3 regions of the Enterobacter chengduensis genome follow, and region 3 is predicted to be linked to each of the others. Evidence: predicted binding sites of a transcription regulator. Region 3 holds the regulator's gene; each other region holds the start of a gene.

Region 1 (10,862 bases), 2.5 Mb from region 3:
GTTGCTGATCCCGGCAGGCTTCTCGATTTTTTCCAGCTCCGCGTTCAGGGATTCACGGTCAAACAGCTGGCCGGTATCCGGGTCGCGGTACTCCTGATCCTGGATCCAGAAGTCAGCGTAGGTGACATAACGGTCGAAAATGTTCTGCCCGTATTCTGAATAGGATTCCAGGTAGGCCGTCTGGATCTCTTTGCCAATGAACTCGGCGTATTTCGGGATCAGGTAACCTTTCAGGAACTCAAGGTAGCGCTCAGCCTGCTCCTGCGGGAACTGTTCGCGCTCGATTTGCTGCTCCAGCACGTAGAACAGATGCACCGGGTTGGCCGCCACCTCCGCGTGGTCGAAGTTAAAGACGCGGGAGAGGATCTTAAACGCGAAGCGCGTGGACAGACCGTTCATCCCCTCATCAACCCCGGCGTAGTCGCGGTACTCCTGATACGACTTCGCTTTCGGGTCGGTATCTTTCAGGCTTTCACCGTCATAGACGCGCATTTTCGAATAGATGCTGGAGTTTTCCGGCTCTTTCAGACGCGAAAGGATGGAGAAGCGTGACAGCGTTTCCAGCGTGCCGGGCGCGCAGGGCGCGTGCACCAGCTCACTGTGGTTAAGCAGTTTCTCGTAAATTTTGATCTCTTCGGAGATCCGCAGGCAATAAGGCACCTTGACGATGTACACGCGGTCAAGGAAGGCCTCATTGTTTTTGTTGTTACGGAAGGTCACCCATTCAGATTCGTTCGAGTGGGCGAGAATAATCCCGTTAAACGGCAGGGCGGAAATTCCTTCCGTCCCGTTGTAGTTTCCTTCCTGCGTTGCCGTCAGCAGCGGGTGCAGCACCTTGATAGGCGCTTTAAACATCTCGACGAATTCCATAATCCCCTGGTTAGCGCGGCACAGCGCGCCCGAGTAACCGTAGGCATCCGGATCGTTTTGCGCGAAGTTTTCCAGCTTACGAATGTCGACTTTACCCACCAGCGCCGAGATGTCCTGGTTGTTCTCATCACCCGGTTCCGTTTTGGCAATTGCGATCTGTTCCAGGATAGACGGCCACACTTTCACCACGCGGAATTTGGTAATGTCGCCACCAAACTCGTGCAGACGTTTTGCCGCCCACGGCGACATGATGGTGCCGAGATAGCGACGCGGGATGCCGTACTCTTTATCCAGAATTTGTGCATCTTCCTGCGGATTGAACAGGCACAGCGGATGATCGTTGACCGGGCTGCGTTCGCCGTTGGCGCTCAGCACGTAGATAGGCACGCGCTGCATCAGCGACTTCAGGCGTTCCGCCAGCGAGGACTTACCGCCGCCCACGGGGCCGAGTAAATAGAGGATCTGTTTCTTCTCTTCCAGACCCTGAGCGGCATGCTTCAGATAGGAGACAATCTGTTCGATAGCGTCTTCCATTCCATAGAATTCTTCGAACGCCGGATATCGGGCGACCACCCGATTCGAAAAGAGACGGGAAAGCCGTGGCTCCAGGGCAGTGTCAACCATGTTTGGCTCACCAATAGCCATCAATAGCCGTTCTGCCGCATTGGCATAGGCACTGCGATCTTGCCGACAGATGGTAAGAAACTCCTGCAGTGTGAACTCTTCGTCCTTGGCAGCTTCATAGCGCTGGCGATAGTGATCGAATATATTCATGGCATGCCGTCCTTTCGTTTTTTAGCACAGGATAAGAGCCGTTCGTATGAGTAGTGGAGGCTCCCGGAAGAGAATCTCTCGCACCTCACTGCCAGAGCAGCAACCTGTGTGCCAGGTCGGATGCTAAGAACCGCAGGGTGTTCAGGAAAACTCTTCTTAAATTAAAGCGTAGATGGCATTTGCAAAACTTGCATGCCCATAAAATCTACTTTCAATGACATATCAATAACTCATCCAAAAATTTCCACCGTCGTTCTAAGCCAAAAGCACGTTTTTCATTCAGCGGTCATATAAATGAAAGCAGGCTGTCATCTGTAAAGTTAAAAATAACGGGTTAATCAGACTGATTAGCAGGCAAAAAATTTTGGGATGTACGGGATTGGCGGTTACACTTCACACGCTGATTATTTGACTACAGGAAAGAATGGATTGTGACCAAACTCAAACTTCTGGCATTGGGCATCCTTGCCGCGACCGCAGTAAGCACCGCGCAGGCGGAAAGTCAGTGGACGGTTGGCGCGGGTGTTGGCGTCATTAACAGCCCGTACAAACAGTATGACCGTGACGTTTACCCTGTTCCCGTTATCACCTATGAAGGGGATAACTTCTGGTTCCGCGGGCTGGGCGGCGGCTACTATCTCTGGAACGATACGGCCGATAAGCTCTCCATCATGGCCTACTACGATCCGACGCACTTCAAGCCGGGTGACAGCGACAGCAACGCGCTTCGCCGACTCGACAAGCGTAAAAGCTCGATGATGGCCGGGCTATCCTATGTACATAATACCGAATATGGCTTCCTGCGTACTGCCCTGGCGGGTGACACGCTGGATAACAGCAACGGCTTTATCTGGGACCTGGCGTGGCTGTATCGCTACACCAACGGTGGGTTTACCCTGACGCCGGGTATCGGTGTGCTGTACAGCAGCGAGAACTACAACGACTACTACTATGGCGTCTCTAAAAACGAGTCCCGTCGCAGCGGACTGAAGAGCTACAGCGCAGACGACGGCTGGGATCCGTACCTGGAGCTGACCGCGAGCTATAACTTCCTCGGCGACTGGAGCGTGTACGGCACCGGCCGTTATGAGCGCCTGAGCGACGAAGTGAAGGATAGCCCGATGGTCGATAAGTCCTGGGCTGGTATCTTCTCTGTGGGCGTGACCTACAAGTTCTGATTGTGCATTAATTCAGTGCAATCATTGCATCAAAACGGGGCGCTTGCGCCCCGTTTGCTTTTTTGTAGTGCGGGGCGATTAACGCTTCACAATGCGGATCGTCTGCCCTAAACGAGACGGCTTTTCTTCGCTCGCTTTCTGAGGGGCGGTCACGCAGGCCGTTTCCACGCAGACGAACGTTTTGTATCCGTCATCCGGAACGTCGGCCATGCTCACAGACAATGCCGGACCCGGGTTCCAGCCCACCACGTTGCTGTGATGATGATGAACCACCTCAATGCCGCGGTTTAGGGCACCGTCGTGGATCACGCTGCACGCTTCCGGGTGCAGATAGACGCGGTCGGTGCGGTCAGGGAACGCCTGAACGCCATCGCCCAGCCTGCCTTCCTTCGCGTTATCAACTTTGTCGATGAACGTATCGCCGAGGCCGCTCACCTTCACGGCGTTGATGTCGCCCACGTTGAAGTAGGTGTGCAGGGCAGAGGTGGTTTCGAACTCACCGTGGGCTTCCAGCTCAATTTCGCAGGTTTTACCCAGCTTGAAGCGGGCGTACAGCGTGAAATCATGCGGCCACAGGGCGCGGGTTTCATCGTTAGCCTGCAGCTCAAAGGTCAGCACGGCGCCGTTGTCGTCTTCGTTGTGCGCCTTCAGCGTCCACTGCTGGTTACGGGCAAAACCGTGAGAAGGCAAACCCGGCTGCGCAGACGGACCGAACCACGGCCAGCAGATCGGTACGCCACCGCGAATGGCGGCCCCTTTTTTGAAGGAGGTGGCATCGCTCAGCCACAAACCTTCGGCTTCGCCTTCCGGTTTCCAGGAGAGCAGGTGAGCGCCGTTCAGCGCTACGGAGGCTTTGACGCGCGGGTGGTCAACGACGATCACGTCGGCACCGTCAATCTGACGGCGGGAGAGCACAGGGGTAAGTTGTTCGACTACCGGAAGTGCAAAAATTTTATTAATCATTAAGCAATCCTCTGTCTAAAAAACAATAAAAAAGGCGACCGAAGTCGCCTTTTTGGATCAAACCCTCATCTCAACTTATTTGGAGATGTGAGCGATCAGGTCCAGTACTTTGTTAGAGTAGCCGGTTTCGTTGTCGTACCAGGATACCAGCTTAACGAAGTTGTCGTTCAGTGCGATACCAGCTTTAGCATCGAATACTGAAGTGCAGATTTCGCCGTTGAAATCGGTAGAAACAACGTCGTCTTCGGTGTAACCCAGAACGCCTTTCATTGCGCCTTCGGAAGCAGCTTTGATTGCTTTCTTAATTTCTTCATAAGAAGCAGCTTTTTCCAGACGAACGGTCAGGTCAACAACGGATACGTTAGGGGTTGGAACGCGGAACGCCATACCGGTCAGTTTGCCATTCAGTTCTGGCAGTACTTTACCTACAGCTTTAGCAGCACCGGTAGAAGATGGGATGATGTTCTGCGCTGCGCCACGGCCGCCGCGCCAGTCTTTGTGAGACGGGCCATCAACGGTTTTCTGAGTCGCGGTGGTCGCGTGAACGGTAGTCATCAGACCTTCGATGATGCCGAAGTTGTCGTTGATAACTTTAGCCAGCGGTGCCAGGCAGTTGGTGGTGCAGGATGCGTTAGACACGATATCCTGGCCAGCGTAAGTTTCGAAGTTTGCACCACGAACGAACATTGGGGTGTTGTCTTTGGAAGGACCGGTCAGAACAACTTTCTTCGCGCCTGCAGTGATGTGTTTACGTGCAGTTTCGTCGGTCAGGAAGATACCGGTAGCTTCAGCAACAACGTCAACACCGATTTCGTTCCACTTCAGGTTAGCTGGGTCTTTTTCAGCAGTAACGCGGATGGTTTTGCCATTAACAACCAGGTGGCCGTCTTTCACTTCAACGGTGCCGTCGAAACGACCGTGAGTTGAGTCGTACTTCAGCATGTACGCCATGTATTCAGCGTCCAGGAGATCGTTGATACCAACGATTTCGATGTCAGAACGTTTCTGAGCAGCACGGAAAACAATACGGCCGATACGGCCAAAACCGTTGATACCTACTTTGATAGTCATATATTCCACCAGCTATTTGTTAGTGAATAAAAGGTTGCCTGTAAAATTACAAAAACCTTACGCAGCGTCAAGCGGAATCGTGTCAATCATTGCGACAAATCAATCCTGTGACTAACGTTTGTGCGACTGACTCGCCTCACTTTCCCTTTGAGCTTGCAACCACATGGGGGCTGCGCTCGGGATTTTAAAGTCCTCGCAGGATAAAAATGTGAGCATGGTCACAATTGCCTGACTGCCTTTTCGCGACACATAAGTTTAGAACAAAAGTGCACGCAAGGGTGTTAATGTTTTGTTAGAATCCGGGTTAAAAGGTGTCTGTTTCTACAGCGAGATGTAAGCATATGTCGAACCAACGTAACCCTGATGATTTGAAAAAAAACCTCACAGAAATGCAGTTTTACGTGACGCAGAACCACGGCACGGAACCGCCGTTCACCGGGCGTTTACTGCACAACAAGCGAGACGGCGTCTACCACTGTCTGGTCTGCGATGCCCCGCTGTTTAACTCACAAACGAAGTTTGATTCCGGCTGCGGCTGGCCGAGCTTTTACGAGCCGGTGAGCGATGAGGCCATCCGCTATCTGACCGACTCGTCGCACGGCATGGTGCGCACGGAAATTCGCTGCGGCAACTGCGATGCGCACCTTGGCCACGTCTTCCCGGATGGCCCTCAGCCTACGGGCGAGCGTTACTGCGTCAACTCTGCCTCAATGAGCTTCACTGACGACGAAAACGGCGACCAGGTGAAGGGTTGAAAAAACGATTCAGCAAATTATTCCTTTAAAAGGGCGCGAGTGTGAATATTGATGACATGATTAGCGGTATGACGCCGGAGATTTATCAGCGTCTGGTCACCGCCGTAGAGCTGGGAAAATGGCCCGATGGCGTCGCGCTGACGCCGGAGCAAAAAGAGAACAGCCTGCAGCTGGTGATGCTGTGGCAGGCGCGCAACAACACCGACGCGCAGCACATGACGATCGACACCCAGGGCCAGATGGTGATGAAGAGCAAGCGCGAGCTGAAAGAGGACTTTGGCATCACGCCGAAGCCGATTGCGACGATGAAAATGCAATAACGGTGCGGGATGATGCCCTCACCCAACCCTCTCCCACGGGGAGAGGGCTTGATTGTCTTACTACTTATGCGGGATCCCGAGCGACGCCGCCAGCTGCTTCGCTAACTGGTTTTCGTCGTCCGCGCCGTACTCCCAGAACATGGCTCCGGCGAGCCCTTTCTCTTTGATGTAGTCCGCTTTGATCGCTACAGAACGCGGGTTCTCATACGAAATCGCAAACAGCGCGCTGCCATCGGCACCCTTCACCGAGAGCCACGGCACTTTCGCCTGGTCGTCCCAGTGCGCGGTAAAGCGTTTCTGCGGATCGTTCAGCAGCTTCTTCACGATATCGTTGTACTTCACGTAGGTATCTTTGGTCAGGTCATAGCCAAGAGACTTGAACAGCCCGATCTCCTGAGGGCCAAAGTAGGGCTGGGTCACCGGATTTTTTTGCGCTTCCGGTTTGGTCCAGTCGATCCCCGGTTCCACGGCGCGTTTCGGCACGCGGCCATAGAAACCTATCCCCAGGTTCATCTGCTGCGGCTTCAGCCCGGCGGCCAGATAGTTGTTGACCACAAAATCGACGCTGTATTTGTCAGCGGCAGCCACCGTCGGCCAGGCGCTGGAGTCATACAGGTTGGCATTGAAGTACTGCGTACCGTACGCCATGTCGTAGGTCATCAGGTTGATGTAGTCGAGCAGGGGGGCGATGGCGTTGATATCCACCCAGCTTTTCGGACTTTCCGCATTCGCGCCTACCGCAATGGTGACCAGCTTTTTATGTCCGAACGCGTCGCGCATCTCTTTCAGCAGGGCGGTAAAGTTATCCCGGTCGGCAGGCGTGCTGGCAACCAGGCCCCAGGCGCCGTTGACCGGATACTCCCAGTCGAGGTCGATCCCGTCCAGACCGTATTTATCGACAATCTCCTGCGCGGAGCGGATGAACACCGCGCGCGTCTCCTTAGTCGCCGCCGCACCCGAGAAGCCGCGAGCGCCCCAGCCGCCAACGGAGAGCAGCACCTTAAGGTTTGGATTTTGCTTACGCAGGATCGGGAGTAACGCGAGATCGGAGGCCACCTTCGGCGACAGCCAAATTTGATGCAGTTTCGCCGGATCTTTCAGCGCGGCGTTGGTTTCGTCTTTTTCGTCGTTATAGATCAGACCAAACGAGTAGTTCAGGTGGGTGATCTGGCGAACGTCCAGTTTGTTGATGTCGCCACCCGGCCCGGCGGTGACATCGCCGCCCCCGTTAAAGTAGCCCACGGACATCAGGGAACTGGCGGAGGCAACTGACGCGCAAAGCAGGGGTAATGCTGCCAGCAAGGGCAAACGTTTCATATAAGTTCCTCTTTGACTTAATAAAATTAACCACGCCACGGAAAAGGCGTGGCGAAAAAACAGCCTGGAGAGAATAGCATTGCCGCTTCGCTGAGGATGCGAGGGAGTTCACTTTATGGGAGAACGGAGTGGGTTGTTTTGCTACAAAACCAGAGAAAGTAGGCCGGGTAAGGCGAAGCCGCCACCCGGCTAAAAGGCTTACGCCTGCGTTTCCAGCCAGTCTTCAAGCGTATACAGCGTCGCGCCTTCCGCCGCTATATCCATAAACGCCTGAGCGCTGTCCTGCGGGTGAATGTTCACCCCGCGGCAGCCGTCGGTGATGACGCTGACGGTATAGCCCAACTGGAGCGCATCCAGCACGGTGAACTTCACGCAGTAGTCCGTTGCCAGGCCCAGCACGATCAGCTCCGTGATTTCGTGGTGACGTAACCACGCGTCCAGGGCCGTTTTCTGACGATGCCCGTTATCGAAAAACGCGCTGTAGCTGTCAATAGCCGGGTTTTCGCCTTTATGGAACACCGCGTCGATGGCCTTCTGATTCAGGAGCGGATGCAGCGCCGCGCCTTCCGTCTGCTGTACGCAGTGATCCGGCCAGAAGGTTTGCGCCAGCCCGTCGAGTTCACCCTGGGTGAAAGGCTCGACGTCGTGCTGGCTGGCAAAGCTGCCGTGGTTCGCCGGATGCCAGTCCTGGCTTGCGACAACCGCTTCACCGCGGGCTTTGCACCAGTCGATCAACGTGTTGGCCACGTCAACGGTGCTGTCACCCTCGGCGACGGCCAGCTCGCCGCCCGCGCAGAAATCATTTTGCAAATCGACCAGCAGCAGGGCGCGTTGCTTCATGAGGCCTCCTTATTCGTCAGGCGTCAGTTCGCCGCGCAGGTTTTGCATCATCGCGCTGCGAATGGACTGAATGTCCAGATCCTGACTCAGTAAATAGTGAAGTTTAGTCAGCGTTGCCTCAACGGTCATATCGAAGCCGCTGATCACCCCCGCATGCGCCAGCGCGTTACCGGTGGCATAGCCGCCCATATTCACTTTACCGGACATACACTGGGTCAGGTTCACCACCACAATTCCGCGCTCGCTGGCTTCCTGAAGCTCCTTCAGGAACTCGCCGTTCTGCGGCGCATTGCCCACGCCGTAGGAGCGCAGGATCAGCGCCTTCACCGGCTGGCGCAGGAAGTTACGCACCACGTCCGCAGAGATACCCGGGTAGATGGTAACCACGCCAATCGGCTGCGGGGTAATCGGATGCACAATCAGCTCGCCCGCGGTATTCGGTGCAGGAGGCGTTCCCAGACGACGGATATGGATCCCGGCCTCCAGCAGCGGCTGTAGGTTAGGGGAGGCGAAGGCGTCAAAACCGTCGGCGTGGGCTTTAGTGGTGCGGTTGCCGCGATACAGACGGTTGTTAAAGAACAGCGACACTTCGTTAATCGGGTAATTCGCCGCCACGTAGAGGGAGTTCAGCAGGTTGATCTGCCCGTCGGAGCGCAGCTCCGCCAGCGGGATTTGCGACCCGGTGACGATAACCGGCTTGCTCAGGTTCTCCAGCATGAAGGAGAGCGCCGAGGCGGTAAACGCCATGGTGTCGGTGCCGTGCAGGATCACGAAGCCGTCGTACTGGTCGTAATGGGCTTTAATATCATCCGCGATGTGCTGCCAGTCCTCCGGCGTCATGTCGGAGGAGTCCATCAGCGGCTCGTATTCGTGGATAGTAAAGTCAGGCATCTCCGGGCGGTGGAACTCAGGCATCAGCGCAAGCTGACGCTGAAGGTGCCCGGAGACGGGGATATAGCCGTTTTCGGAGCGCTGCATACCGATGGTACCGCCAGTGTAGGCTACATAAATCGATTTCTTCTGCATGGTAGTGAGTTCTTGTTCTTCAAAAGAAAAAAATCCCCTCTTCGCGGGAAGAGGGGACGGTTTTTAGCGGACGTTCGCGCAGGTCAGGCAAAACGCGTAACGACTCTGTGGATCGTTAAAGGCCGCAAGCTTGTCGCTCTCTGCCTTCATCGCTTTTGCCGCCGTGGCGACCGGCGCAGGCAGGTAAGCCTGCAGCGCTTCCGGCAGCATGGCGCGTACCGAGCCGGACATGCTGTTCATGACCATATCGAAGAACGACGGTTCGTCCTGGTAATACTCGATATGCCACTGCTTCAGCTTCGCCAGTTCGGCGGCTTTCTTCACCGCGTCATCGAAGTCGCCCAGGCTGTCCACCAGACCGTTGCTCTTCGCATCCTGACCGGTCCAGACGTGGCCCTGCGCAATCTGGTCGATCTGCTCAGGCGTCTTTTTACGCGAGTCGGCTACCAGGGTGATAAAGCGTTTATAGCCGTTCTCAATGCTGAGCTGCATCATCTCAGAGACTTCCGGCGGCAGGGACTTGGTCACCGACACATCCGCCAGCGGAGAGGTCGCTACGCCATCGGTATGCACGCCCAGATAATCCAGGCTGTTCTCTACGGTGTTGATCACCCCGAAGATGCCAATCGAGCCGGTCAGCGTGCTTGGGTTAGCCACGATGTAGTTGGCTGGCGTGGAGATCCAGTAACCTCCGGAAGCGGCCATTCCGCCCATCGACACCACCACCGGCTTGCCGGCGGCGCGCGCTGCGGCCAGCTCAGCACGGATCACCTCGGAGGCGCTGACGCTGCCGCCAGGGCTGTTGACCCGCAGGACAATCGCCTTCACTTTCGGATCCAGGCGCGCATCGCGAATTTGTGACGCGGTCGTATCGCCGCCCACGTTCCCCGGAGTCTCCTGACCGTCCATGATGGCGCCGTTGGCAAAGACCACCGCGACGCTGTCACCGCGGTCGTCCGGTTTTTTCGCAGCGTAATCATACATGCTGATGGCGCTGTAATTTTTGTCCTCTTTGCTCCAGCCAAACTGTTTGCTCAGGGATTTTTCAATCTCGGCGCTGGTGCCCAGGGCATCAACCAGTTTGTTATCGAGGGCATATTTCGCGGTGTCGCCGTCAACTTTACGCAGGCCTTCCAGCACGCCCTGCGCGCCCGGGAACACCTGTTCGGGCGTCATCTGGCGGTTCGCGGCAACGGTGCCCAGATAGTTCTGCCACAGCTCGCCAATCCAGCGGCTGTCCGCTTCGCGGGCGGCAGGGGACATGTCGTCGCGGATAAACGGCTCGACGGCAGACTTATACGTGCCGACGCGGAAGACGTGGGTGGTGACCTTCAGCTTGTCGAGGAGCGATTTGTAGTACAGGCCGTTGGTGGCAAAGCCGTGCAGATCCACCGTACCCTGCGGGGAGAGCCAGATTTTATTGGCGAAGCTCGCCAGATAATATTGCCCCTGGCTGTAGCTGTCGCCCACGGCAATCACCGGCTTGCCGCTGTCGCGGAATTCGCGCAGCGCTTTACCGATATACTGCATAGAAGGCTGATCGCCGCCGGCAAAATCTTTCAGATCCAGCACGATGCCGGTGATGTTGCGGTCGTCTTTGGCCTGGCGGATGGTGTCCACGATATCGAACAGGGAGTTTTCCTGCAGACGGTCTGACGTGGCGCCAAACAGCTGACGGCTGATGACGCCCAGACGGTTGCTGGCTGACGGTTTATCCACGATTACGCCGGTGATATCCAGTAACAGCG
Region 2 (10,862 bases), 1.6 Mb from region 3:
AACTTGCGGCGGGCGGAAATATTGATGTTGTCGCGTACCGAATGCACCGGAATAATCCCCTCTGCTTTACGGTCTTCCGGGCAGAGCATCATGCCCGCCCCGATCGCGTGGGCCGGTTTCTGGATATCCACCCGTTCGCCGTCAATGAAGACCTGCCCATCGGTAATGCGGGTACCGCCGAACAGGCCCTTCATCAATTCGCTGCGCCCCGCGCCCACCAGGCCAAACAGGCCGACGATTTCGCCGCTGCGTACGGATAATGAAATCGGCGTTCGCACGCCCGGCGCTTTCACGTTATCCAGGCGCAGGCGTTCAGGCCCGTACGGGCGCGGCTGCCAGTGATAAATATCACCCAGATCGCGTCCGACCATCGCCTGAACCAGCTGGTCATGGTTAACCTGCTGCATGTCGGTAAAGGTGCGCACATAGCGCCCATCCTTAAACACGGTGATGGCGTCGCTCAGGGCAAATATCTCTTCCATGCGGTGCGAAACGTATAAAATGGTACGCCCTTCCTGACGCAATTCGCGGATCACGCGGAACAGGTTTTCGATCTCACGCTTAGAGAGCGAACTGGTGGGTTCATCGAAGGCAATAATTTTGGCATTACGCGCCAGCGCCTTGGCAATTTCAACCATCTGCCACTGGCCGATGGAGAGATACTTCAGCGGCGTCTGGGGATCGACGTCCAGGCCAAGGTGTTTAAGCTGCAGCCCCGCTTCATAATTAAGTAGCGAACGATTTACCACGCCGCCTTTGTGCGGGAGCTGTCCTAAATAGATGTTTTCCGCCACGGTCATCTCAGGAATGAGGTGCAGCTCCTGGTAGATGATGGCAACCCCGGCATTGAGCGCCGCCGTGGTATCGGCAAACGCCACCTCTTCGCCGCGAATGGCCAGCGTGCCGGTCGTTGGCGCGTAGTTGCCGCTGAGGATTTTCAACAGCGTGGATTTTCCCGCGCCGTTCTCCCCCATCAGGGCGTGAACCTGGCCGGGATAGCAGTCGAAGCTGATATCGGTCAGTGCGTTAACGCCGGGGAAGGTTTTACCGATGCCGCGAAAAGAGAGATACGGTAAGGACTGTTGCATAACGACTCCGTGATTCCTGTAGTGTGTACGTCTGGCCCCTCACGGTGCATGAGGGGCACAATCACAGCCTGTTATTTACCGCCGAGTCCTTTTTTCGCCAGCTCCTCTTTGAAGTTGTCGCGGGTAATCAGCACCACGTCGGTCACTTCGGTGAATTTCGGCGGCTCAGCCCCTTTGGTGACCCAGTTGTAGAGCATCTCGCTGGATTTGTAGCCGTGAACGTCCGGGCTCGGCAGCAGGGAGCCGTAGAAGCCGGTGGCCTGCGCTTTGGACAGCTCGCTAACGGCGTCAACGCCGTTGATGCCGATGCCGATCACGTCAGGCGCCTTGAAGCCCTGACCTTCCGTCGCGCGTACCCCGCCCAGCACGGTGTTATCGTTCATACCGACCACCAGCCAGTGCTTCACTTCCGGATGCTGAACCAGCATGGAGTTCGCGGCGTCAAATGCCCCCGGGATATCGTTGGATTTGGTCGGGACTTTGTAGATCTGTTTTTCCGGGAAGCCCGCTGCTTTCAGCGCGTCCATTGAGCCCGTCGTGCGACGACGCGCGGTGTCCAGCTCATCGGCGGTAATGGCCATGACGGCGGTCTCTTTCACGTCCCAGCCGCGTTTCTGCATCTCTTTGTAAAGTTCCTGGCCCTGACGTTCACCAATTTTGGTCGCCGCCATCATGACCAGCGGAACGCTGTCCATTGGTTTGCCTTTGGCGTTAACGAACTGATCGTCAACGGCAATCACCTTCATGTCGTAACCGCGGGCCTTCGCCGCAATGGCTGAGCCAAGCTTGGGATCCGGGGTACAGATAACGAAGCCTTTCGCGCCGCTGGCCGCCAGGCTGTCGATGGCGTTCAGGGTTTTCTCACCGTCGGGCACGGCGATTTTAATGACTTCAAAACCTAAATCTTTCCCGGCCTTATCGGCGAATTTCCACTCGGTCTGGAACCAGGGCTCTTCAGGCTGTTTTACCAAAAAACCGAGTTTTAAATTCTCAGCGATAGCGGATTGTGACATAACGGCAGCCAGACCGATGGCCGCCAGCGCTTTAGTAAATTTGTGCATGGTAAACTCCAGCTTTAGCATTCTTTTCTGTAGGGAATAGGTGCGTGCTTCTTATTTAATCGGACTTAAAACAAGGCATTAGCGCTTACCTCGTCATAAGCGTTATTGCTGGTGATAGTTTTAGCGGGAAATTAATCATCCATAAGAGAGCGCCATCACACCGCAGAATTACAGTAATTGCGTACATAAATTCAGCGAAAAATGACATAAAAAAGGCAGGATTTGTCAGACAAATGAAAGGGGGTTAAGCAGAATTATCCATAAGATTAGCTAAGATATCCCTGATGCCCTTCAGAAGGCAAAACGGCAGCTGGGGATAAACGGTTTTTCATCAAGAATCTCTAACCTTCCTGAAAAACGTTATTCCGCGGAATTTGATTTAGCGCAATTTTATTGTCACATCATATATTCAAAATGATTAATCCGTATTTCTTCTTTTTACCGAGCATTATTCCAACATACTTTCGCCTAAAGAGAAACGATGCGCCGACACAACAAAACAACAATTATATCAATAGTTTAATAAAATTGAATTCATGGCAAGCTTATTAAATTTGTGTACTATATTAAAGTTTGTAATGTATGGTAAACACAGCCCAATTAAGAGTTTTCTTAGACCAAAGACAAGGGTATGCTTATTTATATCGAACACAGGAAGTGTATTTCGGTCGACTTAAGTCACGGCAGAATGTCTATTTCTGCTCTTTTCTTCTCATTTGCCTGGCGCTCAGGTTTAGCAACGGACATCACGTCCCACGGTCAATAAGGATATGAGTATGGCTACCCAAACGATGATGCAAAAACTTAACGCGCAGATGAACCTTGAGTTCTACGCCTCGAATCTGCACCTGCACCTAAGTGCGTGGTGTGCCGAGAACAGCCTCACGGGGTCTGCCACCTTCTTTCGCTCGCAGGCGCAAAGTAACGTCACCCACATGATGCGCGTCTTTAACTTCCTCAAAGCCGCAGGGGCAAACCCGGTGGTCAAAGCTCTGGATGGGATCAACGAGAACTACTCTTGCCTGGAAGAACTGTTTCAGAAAACGCTTGAGGAGTATGAACAACGCTGCAGCACCCTCAGCAAACTGGCCGACGAAGCCAAAGCGCAGCAGGACATTGCAACGCTCAAATTCCTGCGCGATATGGATAAAGAGCAGCAGCAGGACGGCATGCTGCTGAAGACGCTGGCGGATGAGATCCGCAATGCGCAGAAAGCGGGTTTATGTCCCGAGCAGACCGACCGTCATCTGCTCGACATCGTCACAGTGCAGCATCACTGACGCTTTTGACCTGCTCCCGTTCGGAGCAGGTCCCCTTCCCCGCTCCAACCGCCTGCTTTTGCTGAAATTTAACAAATCAGATCTGGCTCCCAATGATTAACCACACAACGTGTGATGATTTATTTAGTTACATAATCATTGACGAGGGAGCATCATGATCACCATTGAGTTTGTTGTCATTCTCCTCTGCCTGCTGACGGGTACGCGTTTCGGCGGTATGGGGCTTGGGTTAATCAGCGGCATTGGTCTTTTTATTTTATGTTTTGTCTTTGGTCTACAGCCCGGTAAGCCGCCGGTTGACGTTATGCTAACCATCCTTGCGGTGATTGGCTGCGCGGCTGCGCTGCAGACCGCGGGCGGTCTTAACGTCATGATGCAGTTTGCCGAACGTCTGCTGCGCAAACACCCGCAGCACATCACCCTGCTCGCCCCGTTCACCACCTGGATGCTGACCTTTCTGTGCGGCACCGGACACGTGGTCTACACCATGTTCCCCATCATTGCGGATATCGCCCTGAAGAAAGGGATCCGCCCCGAGCGCCCGATGGCCGTGGCATCCGTGGCATCACAGATGGCGATTACGGCATCCCCCGTTTCCGTGGCCGTCGTGTCGCTGGTCTCCATCCTGGCGGCCCAGCATGGGATCGGCCACGCGTGGGGGATCCTGGAAATCCTCGCCGTGTCGGTTCCCGCGTCACTGTTCGGCGTGGCCATTGCGGCCCTGTGGAGCTTACGTCGAGGGAAAGATCTGGCTGACGATCTTGAGTTTCAGGAAAAGCTGAAGGATCCAAAGCAGCGCGAGTTTATCTACGGCGGAACGGAGACGTTAATGAATCAGCGTTTCCCTAAGCAGGCCTACTGGTCCACGTGGATTTTCTTTGCCGGTATTGCCGTGGTCGTTCTGCTGGGGGCATTTCCTGAACTGCGCCCTGCCTTTGAGCTGAAAGGCAAAATGACGGCGCTGTCGATGAACCTTGTCATTCAGATGATGATGCTCATTGCGGGCGCCGTGATGCTGATGGCCTGTAAGGTCAATGCGTCCGCGATTTCTAACGGCGCGGTGTTCAAGGCCGGTATGGTCGCGATCTTCTCGGTGTTCGGCGTGGCGTGGATGAGCGACACCTTTTTCCAGGCACATCTCGACGAGTTAAAGCTGGCGCTGGAAGGCGTGGTGAAAAGCCATCCGTGGACCTATGCGATTGTGCTGTTTTTGGTGTCAAAACTGGTGAACAGCCAGGCGGCTGCGCTAACGGCCGTTGCGCCTATGGGCCTCATGCTGGGCATCGACCCGAAAATGCTGATCGCCTTTTTCCCGGCGTCTTACGGCTATTTTGTCCTGCCAACCTACCCCAGCGATTTGGCCTGCATCGGCTTTGACCGTTCAGGCACGACCCGCATCGGCAAATTTATCATCAACCACAGCTTTATTCTGCCTGGGCTAATTGGGGTAAGCTGCGCGTGTGCGGCAAGCTACCTGCTGGTACAGACGTTCTTCTAACCGCATCAACGGGCGACACGTGCCGTCGCCCCTTTCCCTGCTTTAGTGCGACTCGCCCTGCGGCGTGAATCGCAGTTCAATCAGCGCGATGGCTTTCTGAATCGCACGAAGCGTAACCGGATCGGCAGCAGCAGGATGGCTGGCGAAATCGATGTTTTTCAGCTGCGTAGACATTTTCTCGCGCACTTCAACCGGCGCAATCACGTCCAGGACGTCAAGGATTTGTTTGATAACCAGCTGGCAGGCGACAACGTCAGAGACCAGTTCCTGATCGGCGCTCAGGTTTTGTGACATGGGGCTTTCTCCTTATTTAAAGGCCGCCATAGTATCAAAACACGCCCCCTGACATCTTCTCTTCATCGCCTGCAGGCACAAAAAAACCCGCCGAAGCAGGTTTTTTTATCAGAACATGGCGCCCGGCGGCACGTCTTTGAAGGTACGGCAGTAATTGGCCCACATACTTTTCAGGATCTTGCGCAGTTTCACGATGATGCTCCATTAACTTGTTATACAACTTTATAATCAACGTGCTTATAATATGACCATCATCACAAAAATCAATCCTTTTGTGATATGCATCACAAATTTTCCCGGACGTGACCCGTTGCAAAGAGTGAGGGCAGATTGTCCGGCTATTCCAGCCATTGCGGCGGGCATCTGCGGGTACGATAGCGTATTTCCATCCACTCAGAGCGAACCATGAAAAGAGTCATTGTAGCCGGCACACTCCTGCTGCTCGCGGGGTGCAGCATTAACCGCCAGGCTGAAATCAGCAGTCTCGATGCGCCGAACGGCATCGTCCGCCTCGACTACGGCCAGGCAGCGCTGCAAAATGCGCATTCCGATGAGTATGTGAATAACGGCACGGCGGCAAAAGCGTGTCAGAGCATGGGGTATGCCACTGCCTCAGCCTATGGCCAGCCCATTAAAACCTGCACCCTGACGAGCGGCTCGCTGTGCCTGAACGAGAGCGTAACTATCCAGTATAAATGTATGGGTTACGCCGTTAATCCTAAGTCAAATAATCCGTGGTATTAATTCATTCTGCCGGCATGGGCTGGCAGTTTATTTGATTACGAACAGAAACAATTCTCATTAGTAATTTATAAAAATCGCCAATGCGTTTTATTCCCATTCGTATTTTAAATTAATAAAATAAAAATTTTACGTTTTGCAAATAATTAAATAACAAATTATAGTGTCGCTCATTGTGAATCAGAAATAATAACCCGGAGCGTCACCATGCTGAAAACCGAAATGATCGACAAGCTCAACGCGCAAATGAATCTTGAGCTTTTTTCATCCCTGCTCTACCAGCAGATGAGCGCCTGGTGCAGCTACCACAGCTTTGAAGGTGCGGCCGCGTTCCTGCGTCGCCATGCGCAGGAAGAGATGACCCACATGCAGCGCCTGTTTGACTATCTGACGGATACCGGCAGCCTGCCGCGCATTGAAACCGTTGCCTCGCCTTTTGCCGAGTATAATTCTCTCGATGAGCTGTTCCGCGCGACCTACGAGCACGAGCAGCTAATCACCCAGAAAATTAACGAACTGGTTCATGCAGCAATGACCAGCCAGGATTATCCAACCTTTAATTTCCTGCAGTGGTACGTGGCAGAACAGCACGAAGAAGAGAAGCTGTTTAAATCCGTGCTGGATAAATTATCTCTGGTGGGTAAATCCGGCGAGGGCCTCTACTTTATTGATAAAGAACTTTCCACTCTGGATACGCAGAATTAATATTAACGCGGTGCCGGATTCCGGCACCGCGTTTATTTACCTATATCCCCTCATCAACTCCCCCCGCTTTTTAACAGCGTGACACGTAAACTTTTCATTACACCACTTGTAACGGTGATTTGACGAGTTACGGCTTTTCCCTTACTCTGCGCCGCAGATTTTGTCGCGGTTAAGCATTGTTGTAGAGGAAAGCGTGAAAAACAGAACCCTGGGAAGTATTTTTATCGTTGCCGGAACGACGATTGGCGCAGGAATGCTGGCCATGCCTCTGGCCGCCGCGGGCGTAGGATTTGGGACGACCCTGCTGCTGCTGGGCACGCTCTGGGCGCTGATGTGTTACACCGCCCTGCTGTTGCTTGAGGTTTACCAGCACGTGCCCGCCGACACCGGTCTGGGTTCCCTTGCGGCGCGCTACCTCGGACGCTACGGCCAGTGGATAACCGGCTTCAGCATGATGTTCCTGATGTACGCCCTGACCGCCGCCTATATCAGCGGCGCCGGGGAGCTCATCGCCTCCAGCGTCAACGACTGGTTTGGATCTGACATTACCCCGGCGACGGGGGCTATCTTCTTTGCGCTCATCGGCGGCGGCGTGGTCTGCGCGGGGACATCGCTGGTCGATCTGTTCAATCGTTTTCTCTTTAGCGCCAAAATCCTCTTCCTGATTGTCATGCTGGTCCTGCTGGCGCCGCACGTGCACAAGGTGAACCTGCTGACGCTGCCGCTGGAACAAGGGCTGGCGCTTTCCGCGATCCCGGTTATTTTCACCTCGTTTGGCTTTCACGGCAGCGTGCCGAGCATCGTTAGCTATATGAACGGCGATATTCGCAAGTTGCGCCGCGTCTTTGTTATCGGCAGCGCGATCCCGCTGATCGCCTATATTTTCTGGCAGCTGGTGACGCTGGGCAGCATAGATTCATCAACCTTTATGGGACTGATGGCGCAGCACGCTGGCCTGAACGGTTTTCTGCTGGCACTGCGCGAGGTTGTCACCTCGCCGCACGTGGAGCTGGCGGTGCACCTGTTTGCCGACCTGGCGCTGGCGACCTCGTTCCTGGGCGTGGCGCTTGGCCTGTTTGATTACCTAGCTGACCTGTTCCAGCGTCGCAATACCGCGGCTGGCCGCCTGCAGACGGGCGCGCTCACTTTCCTGCCGCCGCTGGCCTTTGCGCTGTTTTACCCACGCGGGTTTGTGATGGCGCTGGGCTATGCGGGTGTGGCGCTGTCGATCCTTGCCCTCCTCCTCCCTTCCCTGCTGGCATGGAAGAGCCGCCAGCAGCACCCCCAGCAGGGATACCGCGTAGCGGGCGGAAAACCGCTGCTGTGCGTTGTGTTTGCCTGTGGCGTCGTGATTATTCTGGTGCAGGTGCTGATTGCAGCCGGAATGCTGCCGGAAGTGGGTTAACAAAAAAGGGGCTGTCATCAGCCCCTATTTTATCAGTGCAAACAGCAGCTCTTAAACTTCTTCCCGCTGCCGCAAGGACACGGATCGTTACGCCCGACCTTCGTGCCGTTCACAATCGGCTTCTTCGCTTCCGGCTGCTGCGGATTATTAACCCAGTATTGATAGAGACGCAGCGCCGCTGGCTGGATGCTCTCGATGCTGGCGATATACTCTTCTTCGGACAGTTCATCCAGCTTTTCGCTGTTCTCCTCCGTCCCGTGCAGCGCAATCACCTCAAGATCGCCCTGCAGCGCTTCAGGCAACGTTGACCAGTCCGTCAGCGCCACGCCGCGCATATAGCCATAGCACCACTCTTCGACCACGGTATAGCTCTCACCGTCAACGTCGTTATAACCGAACATCGGTTCAAACTGATCCGGGTACTCGCTCAGGCGCTCGGCAATATCATTCATGTGCTTAAAGCAGAGATCGATAAAACGGTTCATCTCGCGATCGTTCTTCCAGCGCGGAATGTACTTCTCGCCACCCCACACCGCCACCAGCCAGGCATCTGGCTCAACGACAACAGGACCGGAAAGCACTGCGGTAAGCATGCCGTCCAGTTCGGACACGTCAATCACGGACGCGTCATCATGACCGTAAGACATTAACGTCTCTTCAAGCCACGCCATTTCGCTTTCATTCAATGGGCCTTCAGTCATCGCTGACACTCCTGCAAAAAAGGAAAAGATCCTATCACATATCTGACGCCTCTCCGGGCTGAAGTTTAGGTCTTTATTGCTGCAAAAGTGTGCAAATCGTGAGTCTTGCACAACTTGTGGGCTTTGTTGTTAACGATATGTGATCTCCGCTGTAATTTCTTCTCCTGCCGCAGGGCGGTATAGCGCGGCGCTCTATACTCAAACATGTCATAACCCCGTCAAGGGGTTACCGTTCTGGCAACGTTTTTGCTTGCTGTTCTTCGCGCGACGCTGCGCATGGAAACCTCGCCGTATCATGCAGGATGCCGTTCGTTTAGTGCATTTTGTTCTTGCTCGTGTTTCGGATTGGCTGCGCCGTCGGGCGTTCGGGTTTACGCCGTGGTGCAAAAACCTCTTTGCTAAGGAACATAATAATGTCGCTGAAATTTATCAGAACTCCTCTTTCTCTTGTGTTGGCCGGTTGCCTGGTGACGGCGTTTTCCGCCCGGGCAGATATCGTGATTGGCGTGGCCGGGCCGTTCACCGGCCCGAATGCCACCTATGGCGATCAGTACTGGCACGGCGCAACGCAGGCTGCTGATGACATCAATGCCGCTGGCGGCATTAACGGTGAGAAAATCAAGCTGGTTCAGGGGGATGACGCCTGCGAGCCTAAGCAGGCCGTCGCCGTCGCCAACCGTTTAGTTGACCAGGATAAAGTTAACGCCGTGGTCGGCCATTTCTGCTCCTCTTCCACCATGCCCGCCTCCGAGGTGTATAGCGACGCGGGCATCATTGCGATCACCCCCGGATCAACTAACCCGCAGATCACCGAACGCGGCATGAGCGATATGTTCCGCATGTGCGGACGCGACGACCAGCAGGGGCAGGTTGCCAGCGACTTCATCATCGACAAGCTGAAAGCCAAACGCGTGGTCATCATTCACGATAAAGACACCTATGGGCAGGGGCTGGCAGACGCCACCAAAGCGGCGCTGGCGAAGCGCGGGGTTCAGGATGTGATGTATGAGGGGTTATCCCGTGGTGAAAAAGACTTTAACGCGCTGGTGACGAAAATCGGCGCGCAAAAACCGGACGTCGTGTTCTTCGGCGGCTGTCATCCGGAAGCCGGTCCGCTGGTACGCCAGATGCGTGAACAGGGCGTTCAGGCCAAATTCTTCTCCGGCGACTGTATCGTTAACGAGGAGATGGTGACCGCCGCGGGCGGTCCGCAATACACCAACGGCATTTACATGACCTTCGGTAAAGATCCGCGCCTGATCCCGGACGGAAAAGCGGTTATCGAGAAATTCCGCGCCGGTAAATTCGAGCCGGAAGGCTACACCCTCTACTCCTATGCCTCCGTACAGGCGATTGCTGCGGCCTTCAAGGCCACCGGCGGCAAGGATTCAGCCAAGGCCAGCGAGTGGCTGAAAGCCAATTCCGTCGACACCGTGATGGGCAAAAAAGCCTGGGACAACAAGGGCGACCTGAAGGTGTCTGATTACGTGGTGTACCAGTGGGACGACAAAGGAAAATATAAGGAAGTACAGTAACGGGACGGAGTCACGCTCAACGTCGGCGGGCCTGCCCGTCGTCGCGTAATAAACATCAGGCTGCGCGGGCCGCGCAGCCTATAAAACGAGCGCGCTAAAATGAGTACATTTTTCCTGCAACAGTTAATCAACGGCTTAACGCTGGGCTCCGTCTACGGCCTCATCGCCATCGGCTACACCATGGTGTACGGCATTATCGGGATGATTAATTTCGCCCACGGCGAAGTGTATATGATTTCCGCCTATCTCTGCGCCATCGGCCTGGCGCTGCTCTCTTTCTTCGGCCTGCAGTCGTTCCCGCTGCTGATCCTCGGGACGCTGGCGTTCACCATTGTGGTTACCGGAGTGTACGGCTGGACCATCGAGCGGATCGCCTACAGGCCGCTGCGCAACTCCACGCGCCTGGCGCCGCTGATCTCCGCCATCGGGATGTCGCTTATCCTTCAAAACTACGCCCAGCTGAGCCAGGGTCCGCGTCAGCAGGGGGTGCCGACCATGCTGGACGGCGTGCTGCGCCTGCACCTGGGCGATGGGTTCGTGCAGATAACCTTTAC
Region 3 (10,862 bases):
CCCTTATGACCCAAATCATTCCATCAGGCTTCGACATTGCAGCCGAAGACAGCACCGAGTTCGTGCCCATGCGCGGCGTGGCCAACTGCCATTTGCAGACCATGCTGCCGCGGCTGATCCGCCGCAAGGTTCAGTTCACGCCGCACTGGCAGCGGCTTGACCTGCCGGACGGTGATTTTCTGGATCTCGCCTGGAGCGAATCACCGGAGCAGGCGCGCCACAAGCCGCGGCTGGTGGTCTTTCACGGTCTGGAAGGCAGCCTGCACAGCCCGTATGCGCACGGCTTAGTTGAAGCGGCAAAAGCGCGCGGCTGGCTCGGCGTGGTGATGCATTTTCGCGGCTGCAGCGGCGAGCCAAATCGTCAGAAGCGTATCTATCACTCGGGTGAAACCGAAGACGGAACCTGGTTTTTGCACTGGCTGCGGGAAAATTACGGCACGGTGCCAACGGCGGCCGTGGGCTATTCGCTGGGCGGCAATATGCTGGCCTGTCTGCTGGCCAAAGAGGGCGAAAGCGTCCCGCTGGATGCCGCCGTTATTGTCTCCGCGCCGTTTATGCTGGAGCAGTGCAGCTACCATATGGAAAAAGGGTTTTCCCGCGTCTATCAGCGCTACCTGCTCAACCTGCTGAAGGCCAACGCGGCGCGTAAGCTGAAGGCCTACCCGGATACCCTGCCGGTCAGCCTGCGCCAGCTGAAAAAGGTGCGCCGCATTCGCGAGTTCGACGATCTGATCACCGCGAAAATCCACGGCTTCGCCGATGCGATTGATTATTATCGCCAGTGCAGCGCCATGCCGCTGCTCAGCAAGATCGCCCAGCCGACGCTGATCATTCACGCCAAAGACGACCCGTTTATGGATCATCACTCGATCCCCGCTCAGGAATTCCTGCCCGACAACGTTCAGTATCAGCTGACCGAGCACGGCGGCCACGTCGGGTTTATCGGCGGGACGCTGCGCCGCCCGAAAATGTGGCTTGAGACGCGTATTCCTGACTGGCTAACTCCTTATCTGGATGGTGCAAAATGATTATTCCCTGGCAGGATCTGGCTCCCGAAACGCTCGATAATCTGATTGAAAGCTTTGTATTACGCGAAGGCACCGATTATGGTGAACAGGAACGCTCGCTTGAGCAAAAGGTCAACGATGTTAAGCGCCAGCTGAAAAGCGGCGACGTGGTGCTGGTGTGGTCAGAACTGCATGAGACGGTGAATATCATGCCCCGCAACGCGTTTCACGGCTGATCTTCCACTTTTTCAGTCAGGGAGTTGCTATGTCTGCCAGACATCCGGTTATTGCCGTTACGGGGTCGAGCGGTGCGGGAACCACCACCACCAGCCTCGCCTTTCGCAAGATTTTCGCCCAGCTGAATCTCCGTGCGGCGGAGGTCGAAGGCGACAGCTTTCACCGCTACACGCGTCCGGAGATGGACATGGCCATCCGGAAGGCGCGCGATCTGGGTAAACACATCAGCTACTTCGGCCCGGAAGCCAATGACTTCGGCCTGCTGGAACAAACCTTCATCGAGTACGGTCAGAGCGGCAAAGGGCAGTCACGCAAGTATCTGCATACCTATGATGAAGCCGTTCCCTGGAATCAGGTACCGGGCACCTTTACTCCCTGGCAGCCGCTGCCGGAACCCACCGACGTGCTGTTTTATGAAGGGTTGCACGGCGGCGTGGTCACCCCTCAGCACGACGTGGCGCGCCACGTGGACCTGCTGGTTGGCGTGGTGCCTATCGTGAACCTGGAGTGGATCCAGAAGCTGACGCGCGACATGAGCGAGCGCGGCCATTCGCGAGAGGCGGTGATGGACTCGGTGGTGCGCTCCATGGAAGATTACATCAACTACCTTACGCCGCAGTTCTCCCGCACCCACATCAACTTCCAGCGCGTGCCGACGGTGGACACCTCCAACCCGTTTGCCGCCAAAAGCATCCCCTCGCTGGACGAGAGCTTTGTGGTGATCCACTTCCGCAATCTCGAAGGCATTGATTACCCCTGGCTGCTGGCGATGCTGCAGGGCTCATTTATTTCTCACATGAATACGTTGGTGGTGCCGGGCGGAAAAATGGGGCTGGCGATGGAGCTCATCATGACGCCGCTGGTGGAGCGGTTGATGGAAGGGAAGCAGATCGCGTGAGCATGTTCCCTCTCCCTGTGGGAGAGGGTTAGGGTGAGGGCATCAACACGCACGATGCCCCAATAATTAAGCCTCGATCACCTCATACGAATGGGTGATGTTTACCGCTTTCTCCAGCATTAACGCCACAGAGCAGTACTTCTCCGCAGACAGGTCAACCGCACGGGAAACCGCCGCGTCCTTCAGTGCTTTACCGGTCACCACAAAGTGCAGGTTAATGTGGGTGAACAGGCGTGGCGCCTCTTCGCGACGTTCTGACGTGAGTTTGACCTCACAATCCGTTACGTCATGACGGCCTTTTTGCAGAATCGACACCACGTCAATCGCGCTGCATCCCCCTGCCGCCATCAGCACCATTTCCATCGGGCTTGGCGCTTTATCGCCGGAGTTACCGTCCATCAAAATCTGGTGCCCCGACGCGGACTCGCCCAGGAACGTTAAACCTTCAACCCATTTCACGCGCGCTTGCATATTCTTAAACTCCAACGTTGCATTTTTGGTGACAGATTACGCGTGCGTTACATTTCTCGCAATGGAAGGCGACCTGCATCATGCTGAAGCGAGACACCAGGAGACACGCGGCGAAAGCTATGCTAAAACACTCTGGATGCTACAGTAATACATTGACGTTACACATGTATGCAGAGGACATCAAACTTTACTGGCTGCGAAACGTTACGGTAGCCGACTTCCCAGGGTATGGGTAAGAATTCGATTGCAACCCCAGAGTCCGGATGCATCTGATGACTCTGGTGACAGCTTATAACAGAGGATAACAGCGCATGGTGCTTGGCAAACCGCAAACAGACCCGACTCTCGAATGGTTCTTGTCTCATTGCCACATTCATAAGTACCCATCAAAGAGCACGCTGATTCACCAGGGTGAAAAAGCGGAAACGTTGTATTACATCGTTAAAGGCTCGGTGGCAGTGCTGATCAAAGATGAAGAAGGGAAAGAGATGATCCTTTCTTATCTGAACCAGGGCGATTTCATCGGTGAACTGGGCCTGTTTGAAGAGGGCCAGGAACGTAGCGCCTGGGTTCGTGCAAAGACAGCATGTGAAGTGGCTGAAATTTCTTACAAGAAGTTCCGTCAGCTGATCCAGGTCAACCCGGACATCCTGATGCGTCTTTCTTCCCAGATGGCGCGCCGTCTGCAGGTCACCTCAGAGAAAGTGGGTAACCTCGCCTTCCTGGACGTGACGGGTCGTATCGCACAAACCCTGTTGAACCTGGCGAAACAGCCAGACGCCATGACCCACCCGGACGGCATGCAAATTAAAATTACCCGTCAGGAAATTGGTCAGATCGTCGGTTGCTCCCGTGAAACAGTGGGTCGTATTCTGAAAATGCTCGAAGATCAGAACCTGATCTCCGCCCACGGTAAAACCATCGTGGTCTACGGAACGCGTTAATTCCGCTTAAGCGGCGTGCCATCGCAAGGTGTCACGCCGTTTTTGTCTCTACTCCCCATGTGGCGCAGGCTGATCTATCACCCGGAAGTTAACTACGCACTGCGGCAAACGCTGGTGTTGTGTCTTCCTGTGGCCATAGGCCTGATCCTTGGACATCTTCAGCAGGGCCTGCTGTTTTCCCTCGTGCCCGCCTGCTGCAACATCGCCGGTCTGGACACGCCGCATAAGCGCTTTTTCAAACGCCTGATTATCGGTGGCGGCCTGTTTGCGGGCTGTAGCCTTGCGGTGCAGCTCCTGCTAGCCCGGGATATCCCGCTGCCGCTGATCCTGACCGTGCTGGCGATGACGCTGGGCGTCACGGCAGAAATCAGTTCGCTGCACGCGCGCCTGCTTCCCGCGTCGCTGATTGCGGCCATCTTCACCCTGAGCCTCGCCGGGAATATGCCGGTGTGGGAGCCGCTGCTGATCTACGCGCTCGGCACGCTGTGGTACGGGGTATTTAACTGGTTCTGGTTCTGGCTGTGGCGGGAACAGCCGCTGCGCGAATCGCTGAGCCTGCTCTACGTGCAACTGGCGGAGTACTGCGAAGCCAAATACACCCTGCTGACCCAGCATACCGATCCGGACAAATCCTTACCGCCGCTGCTGGCGCGCCAGCAGAAGGTGGTGGATCTGATAAGCCAGTGCTATCAGCAGCTGCATATGCTCGCCGCCAACAAGAACCACGAATATAAACGGCTGCTGCGCACCTTCCAGGTGGGGCTGGATCTGCAGGAGCATATCTCGGTAAGCCTGCACCATCCGCAGGAGGTGCAAAAGCTGGTCGAGCGCAGCCACGCCGAAGCGGTCATCCGCTGGAACGCGCAGACCGTTTCCGCGCGCCTGCGGGTGCTGGCGGACGATATTCTCTATCACCGCTACCCCACGCGCTTTAACATGGAAAAACAGCTCGGCGCGCTGGAGAAAATTGCCCGTCAGCATCCGGATAACCCGGTCGGCCAGTTTGCCGCCTGGCACTTCAGCCGCATCGCCCGCGTGCTGCGCACCCAGCGCCCGCTGTATCCCCGCGACCTGATGGCGGATAAGCAGAAACGGCTTCCGCTATTGCCCGCGCTCAAAAGCTACCTGTCCCTTAAGTCGTCCGCTCTGCGTAACGCCGCACGGATTAGCGTCATGCTGAGCATCGCCAGCCTGATGGGCATGGCGCTGCATCTGCCGAAACCCTACTGGATCTTAATGACCGTGCTGTTTGTCACCCAGAACGGCTACGGCGCCACGCGGGTGCGTATTCTGCACCGGGCTGGCGGCACCATGGCAGGGCTGATTATTGCGGGCGTAACGCTGCACTTTCACGTGCCGGAAGGCTATACCCTGGCGGGGATGCTGGCGGTCACCCTGGTAAGCTACCTGATTATCCGCAAAAACTACGGCTGGGCGATGGTGGGCTTTACGGTGACGGCGGTGTATACCCTTCAGCTGCTCACGCTCAACGGCGAACAGTTTATCGTTGCCCGCCTGATTGATACCCTGATCGGCTGTCTGATTGCCTTCGGCGGTATGGTCTGGCTCTGGCCTCAGTGGCAAAGCGGGCTGCTGCGCCAGAACGCCCACGACGCGCTGGAGGCTGACCAGCAGGCCATTCGTCTGATCCTGAGCGACGACCCGCAGCCCTCCCCGCTGGCGTATCAGCGGATGAAAGTTAATCAGGCGCACAACGCGCTGTTTAACTCCCTCAACCAGGCGATGCAGGAGCCGGGCTTTAACGCGCACTATCTGGCAGACATGAAGCTTTGGGTCACGCACAGCCAGTTTATCGTCGAGCACATTAACGCCATGACCACGCTGGCGCGCGAGCACACGATGCTGACGCCGGATCTGGCGCAGCGCTATTTGCAGTCGTGTGAAATTGCCCTGCAGCGGTGTCAGCAGCGTCTGGAGTATGACGCGCCGGGTGAGTCGGGGGATTCGAACATTCTGGAAGCGCCTGAGACGCTGACCCACGGGCCGATGAGCACGCTGGAGCAGCATTTGCAGCGCGTGCTGGGGCATCTGAACACCATGCACACCATTTCGTCGGTGGCATGGCGTCAGCGCCCGCATCACGGCATTTGGTTAACGCGACGGTTAAAACGAACCGAGTATTAGCCTTTAACGATCTTCCCGACCGCCGCGGCAAAGCGGGTGAGCCCGTCTTCAATATCCTTATCTTCCACCACCAGCGACGGCGCGAAGCGCATCACGTCCGGCCCCGCATTCAGCACCATTACCCCTTCGCGCGCGGCGGCGTGCAGGAAGTCGCGCGCGCGGCCCTTGTACTGCGGCTTCAGCTGGGCACCGATCAGCAGACCCATGCCACGAATTTCGCTGAACACGTCGTACTGCTCGTCAATCTTCTGCAGGTGTTTCACAAACAGCTCGCGCTTCGCGCTAACGCCGTTCAGCACCTCTGGGGTGTTGATAATGTCGAACGCGGCACCCGCCACGGCGCTCGCCAGCGGGTTACCGCCGTAGGTGGAGCCGTGGGAGCCAACGTGGAACGCGGAGGCGATCTCCTGGGTCGTCAGGACCGCGCTCACCGGGAAACCGCCGCCGAGGGCTTTGGCGCTGGTCAGAATATCCGGCGTCACGCCGTAGTGCATATAGGCAAACAGTTCCCCGGTACGCCCCATTCCACACTGTACCTCATCAAAGACCAGCAGCGCCTGATGCTCATCGCACAGCGCGCGCAGCCCCTGCAGGAATTCCGGGGTGGCCGCCGTCACGCCGCCCTCACCCTGGATCGGCTCAACGACTACCGCGCAGGTGTGGTCGTCCATCACCGCTTTCACCGCGTGCAGATCGTTAAACGGCACGTGAACGATGTCGGCCGGTTTCGGGCCAAAGCCGTCGGAATACTTCGGCTGGCCGCCAACGGAGACGGTAAAGAAGGAGCGTCCGTGGAAGGCGTTGTGGAAGGCGATGATTTTGGTTTTGTACGGGCTGTGGCGGGTTGTGGCGTAGTAGCGCGCCAGCTTAAAGGCGGTTTCGTTGGCTTCGGTGCCGGAGTTCATAAACAGCACGCGCTCGGCAAAGGTCGCATCAATGATCTTGCGGCCCAGACGCAGCGCCGGCTCGTTGGTGAACACGTTGCTGGTGTGCCACAGGGTTTCGCCCTGGGTTTTCAGCGCCTCAACCAGCGCGGGATGACAATGACCCAGCGCCGTGACCGCAATGCCGCCCGCGAAATCCACATACTCTTTACCCTGCTGATCCCAGACGCGGCTGCCTTTCCCCTTAACCGGGATAAACTCAGCCGGTGCATAAATCGGCAGGATCACTTCATCGAATGTTGCGCGGGTAATTGCTGGTTGTTCAGTTGCCATGTCATGCCCATCCATTTTATGTCACAGTGCTTGTGAAAATATAATCACAAAATATGAATAAAAAATCACAGCAAGGCAACAGATATTCAGCGATGGAGGAAATTAGCCAGCAGGTCATGCCCCTGCTCGCTGAGGATGCTTTCCGGGTGGAACTGCACGCCTTCGAGGTCCCACTCGCGGTGGCGAATCCCCATGATCTCCTGGGTATCGCTCCAGGCGGTCACCTCAAAGCAGGCGGGCAGCGTCGGCGGGTCAATGACCAGGGAGTGGTAGCGCGTCACGGTTAACGGATTATTGAGCCCCGTGAACACCCCGGTGCCGGTATGCGTGACCGGCGAGGTTTTTCCGTGCATCACTTTTGCGGCACGCACGATGGTGGCGCCAAACGCCTGGGCGATGGCCTGATGGCCCAGGCAGACGCCCAGAATGGGCAGCTTGCCGGCATAGTGGCGGATAACCTCCAGAGACACGCCCGATTCTGACGGCGTGCAGGGGCCGGGTGAAATCACGATTTTCTGCGGCGCCAGCGTCTCGATATCGGCGAGCTCAATCTCGTCGTTGCGACGAACAACCACCTCTGCACCCAGTTCGCAAAAATACTGGTAAAGGTTCCAGGTGAAGGAATCGTAGTTATCAATCAGCAGAATCATGGCGGCTCCCGAAAAAAATGCCGCCCTATTCTACTCAGATTCCCGCGCTTCGCTCACTACTTTGGCAAAGATAGCGTTTAGCGCGGTTAAATCCCCCGTTGCGCCGCTGCGGTTAGCCACCACCCACTGCTCGGGATCGATATCGCGCCAGTCCAGCGCGTAACCCGCGTGGATGGCCAGCTGCTCAAAGAATACGCGCTGGGCAATGCCGTTACCGCGCACAAACGGGTGCAGCATATTGATTTCGCAGTAGTAGTGGCTAGCTCTGTCAACAAACGTCGCGCGCTCAAGCCCCGCAAGATACTTTTCGCTTTCCAGCACCGCCATCAGCTCGTTACCCATCTTTTCGATGTACTCAAAGTGGCAGAAGGGAATGTCATCCTTAAAAATATCGTCGGTACGGAATTCGCCGGCCTGCTTCATCTCTCTGCGGTAGAGATGGCGGTGAATAAGGCACAGATGGGGCAACCCGGGCGCGGAAGGCCCCAGCGCCAGCGTTTCAATATGGGGTTCTGAGGGACCATGACCTTTTTCAAGGAGACAACTGGCCTGAAAGTTGACGCTACGCTGCTGCTCCCAGAGACGGGATTTTTGCTTGTCGGTGAGTTTTTTCACTAAACGCCTCCCTGAATAGTCCGTTTGCCACAAGTATAAGCAGCAAAACGCGCTTTCGCAGGGAGGGTCGCAACACGGGCGAGCATCGCCCGTGTCGAAGAAGGTTACGGCAGAACTTTTGCAGAGAGGATGACGACAGGTTTTGACGGCACATTCTGGTACGGCCCGACGTCGTGCGTTTGTACCTGTGAAATCTTGTCCGCCACGTCCATCCCCTTCACGATTTTACCGAAGACGGCATAGCCAAAATCGCGCTGGCCGTGGTCGAGGAAGGCGTTATCCGCGACGTTGAGGAAGAACTGGCTGGTCGCGCTGTCTTTGTCTGCCGTACGCGCCATGGAGATGGTACCGCGCTTGTTCAGCAGGCCGTTGTCCGCTTCGTTTTTAATAGGTGGGTTCGGCTGTTTCTGCTGCATCTGCTCGTTGAAGCCGCCGCCCTGAATCATAAAGCCCGGGATCACGCGGTGGAAGGTGGTGTTGTTATAGAAACCACTGTTCACATAGTCGAGGAAGTTTTTCACAGAGACGGGAGCTTTCTGGCTATTCAGTTCCAGCTCAATGTTCCCGGCAGAGGTAGTCAGCAGAACGTGAGGGTCCCCTTTGGCTGCCAGCGCAGCAGGGGAAACGGCAGAAAGAGCAAACACAGCTGCGACAGCCGCCAGCGTTGATTTGAGCATGAGAATTCCTTAACAAAGCGCAGTATAAAAAGCGAATGGCTTGATTCTAAAGAGCAGTATGAACGGAGACCAGCCTTTTACCTAATTTTACGAAATTGAAACAGTTGTAACCACGCAAACGATTGGTTATAGCGCCTTTTTATGTGATCCGTATCACATAAAGGCCTGCAATGAAGTTCAAATTTCTCTTAAAAGATATGAATAGATCACTTTAATGTCTAAAATCTGCCCGCTCTCAGCGCCCGCCGGGCGCTTTTATTTTTTTGAACAGGCCAGACATGACTAACAGCAATCGCATCAAGCTCACATGGATCAGCTTCTTCTCCTACGCCCTGACCGGCGCGTTGGTGATCGTCACCGGGATGGTGATGGGGAATATCGCAGACTACTTCCAGCTGCCCGTATCCAGCATGAGTAACACCTTCACCTTCCTCAATGCAGGGATCCTGATCTCTATCTTCCTGAACGCCTGGCTGATGGAAATCGTGCCGCTGAAAACCCAGCTGCGTTTTGGCTTTGTGCTGATGGTCGCCGCCGTGGCGGGCCTGATGCTGAGCCACAGCATCGCCCTGTTCTCCGCCGCGATGTTCGTGCTCGGCCTGGTCAGCGGGATCACTATGTCGATCGGTACGTTCCTGATCACCCACATGTATGAAGGCCGCCAGCGCGGCGCGCGCCTGCTGTTTACCGACTCCTTCTTCAGCATGGCCGGGATGATTTTCCCGATGGTTGCCGCCGTTCTGCTGGCGCGCAGCATCGAGTGGTACTGGGTCTACGCCTGCATTGGTCTGGTCTACGTCGCGATCTTTATCCTGACCTTCGGCTGTGAATTCCCGGTGCTGGGCAAAAAAGCGCAAACCACCGCAGAGCCCGTTGCGAAAGAGAAATGGGGCATCGGCGTGCTGTTCCTCTCCATCGCCGCCCTGTGCTACATCCTGGGCCAGCTGGGCTTTATCTCCTGGGTGCCGGAATACGCCAAAGGCCTGGGCATGAGCCTGAACGACGCGGGCAAGCTGGTAAGCGATTTCTGGATGTCTTACATGTTCGGCATGTGGGCGTTTAGCTTCATCCTGCGCTTCTTCGATCTGCAGCGCATTCTGACCGTGCTGGCGGGCCTGGCCACCGTGCTGATGTATCTGTTCATCAACGGTTCCCCGGACAATATGCCGTGGTTCATTATGACCCTGGGCTTCTTCTCCAGCGCGATTTACACCTCTATCATCACGCTGGGCTCCCTGCAGACCAAAGTGGCCTCGCCGAAGCTGGTTAACTTCGTGCTGACCTGCGGCACCATCGGCACCATGCTCACCTTCGTGGTCACTGGCCCGATCGTGGCCCACAGCGGCCCGCTGGCGGCGCTGCACACCGCTAACGGTCTGTATGCCGTGGTGTTCATCATGTGCTTCGTTCTGGGCTTCGTGACCCGCCACCGCCAGCACAACGCGGCAGCAGCGTCTCACTAAATCCTACGCCCCTTTGCGCTCGGCAGAGGGGCTGTTTCTGGCAAAGCTAACCTCCTCTCCCCCGATATCCATCTGGATCCACGTCTGCGCCAGCTGCGTCGTGGCGATCACCCGCCCCTGACGGATGGACCAGCGCACCGGCACCTGGCAGCGCACCGCTTCAAACCCGCTCTCCGCAGGCAGAACAATCAGGTTTGCCGGATTACCCGTGGCAATACCGTAATCGCTCAGGCCGAAGGTTCGGGCGCTGTTATGGGTTATCAGATTCAGGCCGCTGTCGATTTGCGGATAGCCCATCATCTGGCAAACGTGTAGCCCCATGTGCAGCACCTGCAGCATATTGCCGGTGCCGAGCGGGTACCACGGGTCGAAGACGTCGTCGTGGCCAAAGCAGACGTTGATGCCCGCTTCCTGCAGCTCTTTCACTCGCGTGATGCCGCGGCGCTTCGGATAATCGTCAAAGCGTCCCTGGAGGTGGATATTGACCAGCGGGTTAGCGACGAAGTTAATCCCCGACATCTTCAGCAGACGGAAAAGC

Evidence for each region. The regulator CRP, encoded in region 3, controls carbon source genes, mostly activating them, when cyclic AMP is high. The targets are predictions, from matches to a motif close to ATGTGANNNNNNTCACAT.
Region 1: the regulator CRP is predicted to act here: its motif matches at 5,063-5,080, upstream of msrB (peptide-methionine (R)-S-oxide reductase MsrB).
Region 2: the regulator CRP is predicted to act here: its motif matches at 5,494-5,511, upstream of azuC (stress response protein AzuC).

The regions. Positions count from the first base shown of each region.
Region 1 covers NZ_CP043318.1:2,088,047-2,098,908, forward strand. The annotation lists gene yeaG (protein kinase YeaG) at 1-1,644, opposite strand, end outside; gene FY206_RS10295 (MipA/OmpV family protein) at 2,076-2,822, shown strand; gene FY206_RS10300 (D-hexose-6-phosphate mutarotase) at 2,901-3,785, opposite strand; gene gapA (glyceraldehyde-3-phosphate dehydrogenase) at 3,861-4,856, opposite strand; gene msrB (peptide-methionine (R)-S-oxide reductase MsrB) at 5,198-5,611, shown strand; gene FY206_RS10315 (YeaC family protein) at 5,668-5,931, shown strand; gene chiD (chitinase ChiD) at 5,992-7,248, opposite strand; gene pncA (bifunctional nicotinamidase/pyrazinamidase) at 7,447-8,088, opposite strand; gene ansA (asparaginase) at 8,098-9,114, opposite strand; gene sppA (signal peptide peptidase SppA) at 9,178-10,862, opposite strand, start outside.
Region 2 covers NZ_CP043318.1:3,076,124-3,086,985, forward strand. The annotation lists gene araG (L-arabinose ABC transporter ATP-binding protein AraG) at 1-1,088, opposite strand, end outside; gene araF (arabinose ABC transporter substrate-binding protein AraF) at 1,160-2,149, opposite strand; gene FY206_RS14935 (non-heme ferritin-like protein) at 2,926-3,429, shown strand; gene FY206_RS14940 (anaerobic C4-dicarboxylate transporter) at 3,584-4,927, shown strand; gene FY206_RS14945 (DUF2766 family protein) at 4,970-5,221, opposite strand; gene azuC (stress response protein AzuC) at 5,330-5,413, opposite strand; gene yecR (YecR family lipoprotein) at 5,627-5,965, shown strand; gene ftnA (non-heme ferritin) at 6,170-6,667, shown strand; gene tyrP (tyrosine transporter TyrP) at 6,861-8,072, shown strand; gene FY206_RS14970 (YecA/YgfB family protein) at 8,105-8,773, opposite strand; gene FY206_RS14975 (branched-chain amino acid ABC transporter substrate-binding protein) at 9,187-10,308, shown strand; gene FY206_RS14980 (ABC transporter permease subunit) at 10,408-10,862, shown strand, end outside.
Region 3 covers NZ_CP043318.1:4,656,218-4,667,079, forward strand. The annotation lists gene FY206_RS22635 (hydrolase) at 6-1,028, shown strand; gene FY206_RS22640 (YheU family protein) at 1,025-1,243, shown strand; gene FY206_RS22645 (phosphoribulokinase) at 1,273-2,142, shown strand; gene FY206_RS22650 (OsmC family protein) at 2,209-2,613, opposite strand; gene crp (cAMP-activated global transcriptional regulator CRP) at 2,925-3,557, shown strand; gene FY206_RS22660 (YccS/YhfK family putative transporter) at 3,615-5,702, shown strand; gene argD (bifunctional acetylornithine/succinyldiaminopimelate transaminase) at 5,699-6,919, opposite strand; gene pabA (aminodeoxychorismate synthase component 2) at 7,006-7,569, opposite strand; gene FY206_RS22675 (putative adenosine monophosphate-protein transferase Fic) at 7,600-8,184, opposite strand; gene ppiA (peptidylprolyl isomerase A) at 8,289-8,861, opposite strand; gene tsgA (MFS transporter TsgA) at 9,140-10,324, shown strand; gene FY206_RS22690 (cytosine deaminase) at 10,328-10,862, opposite strand, start outside.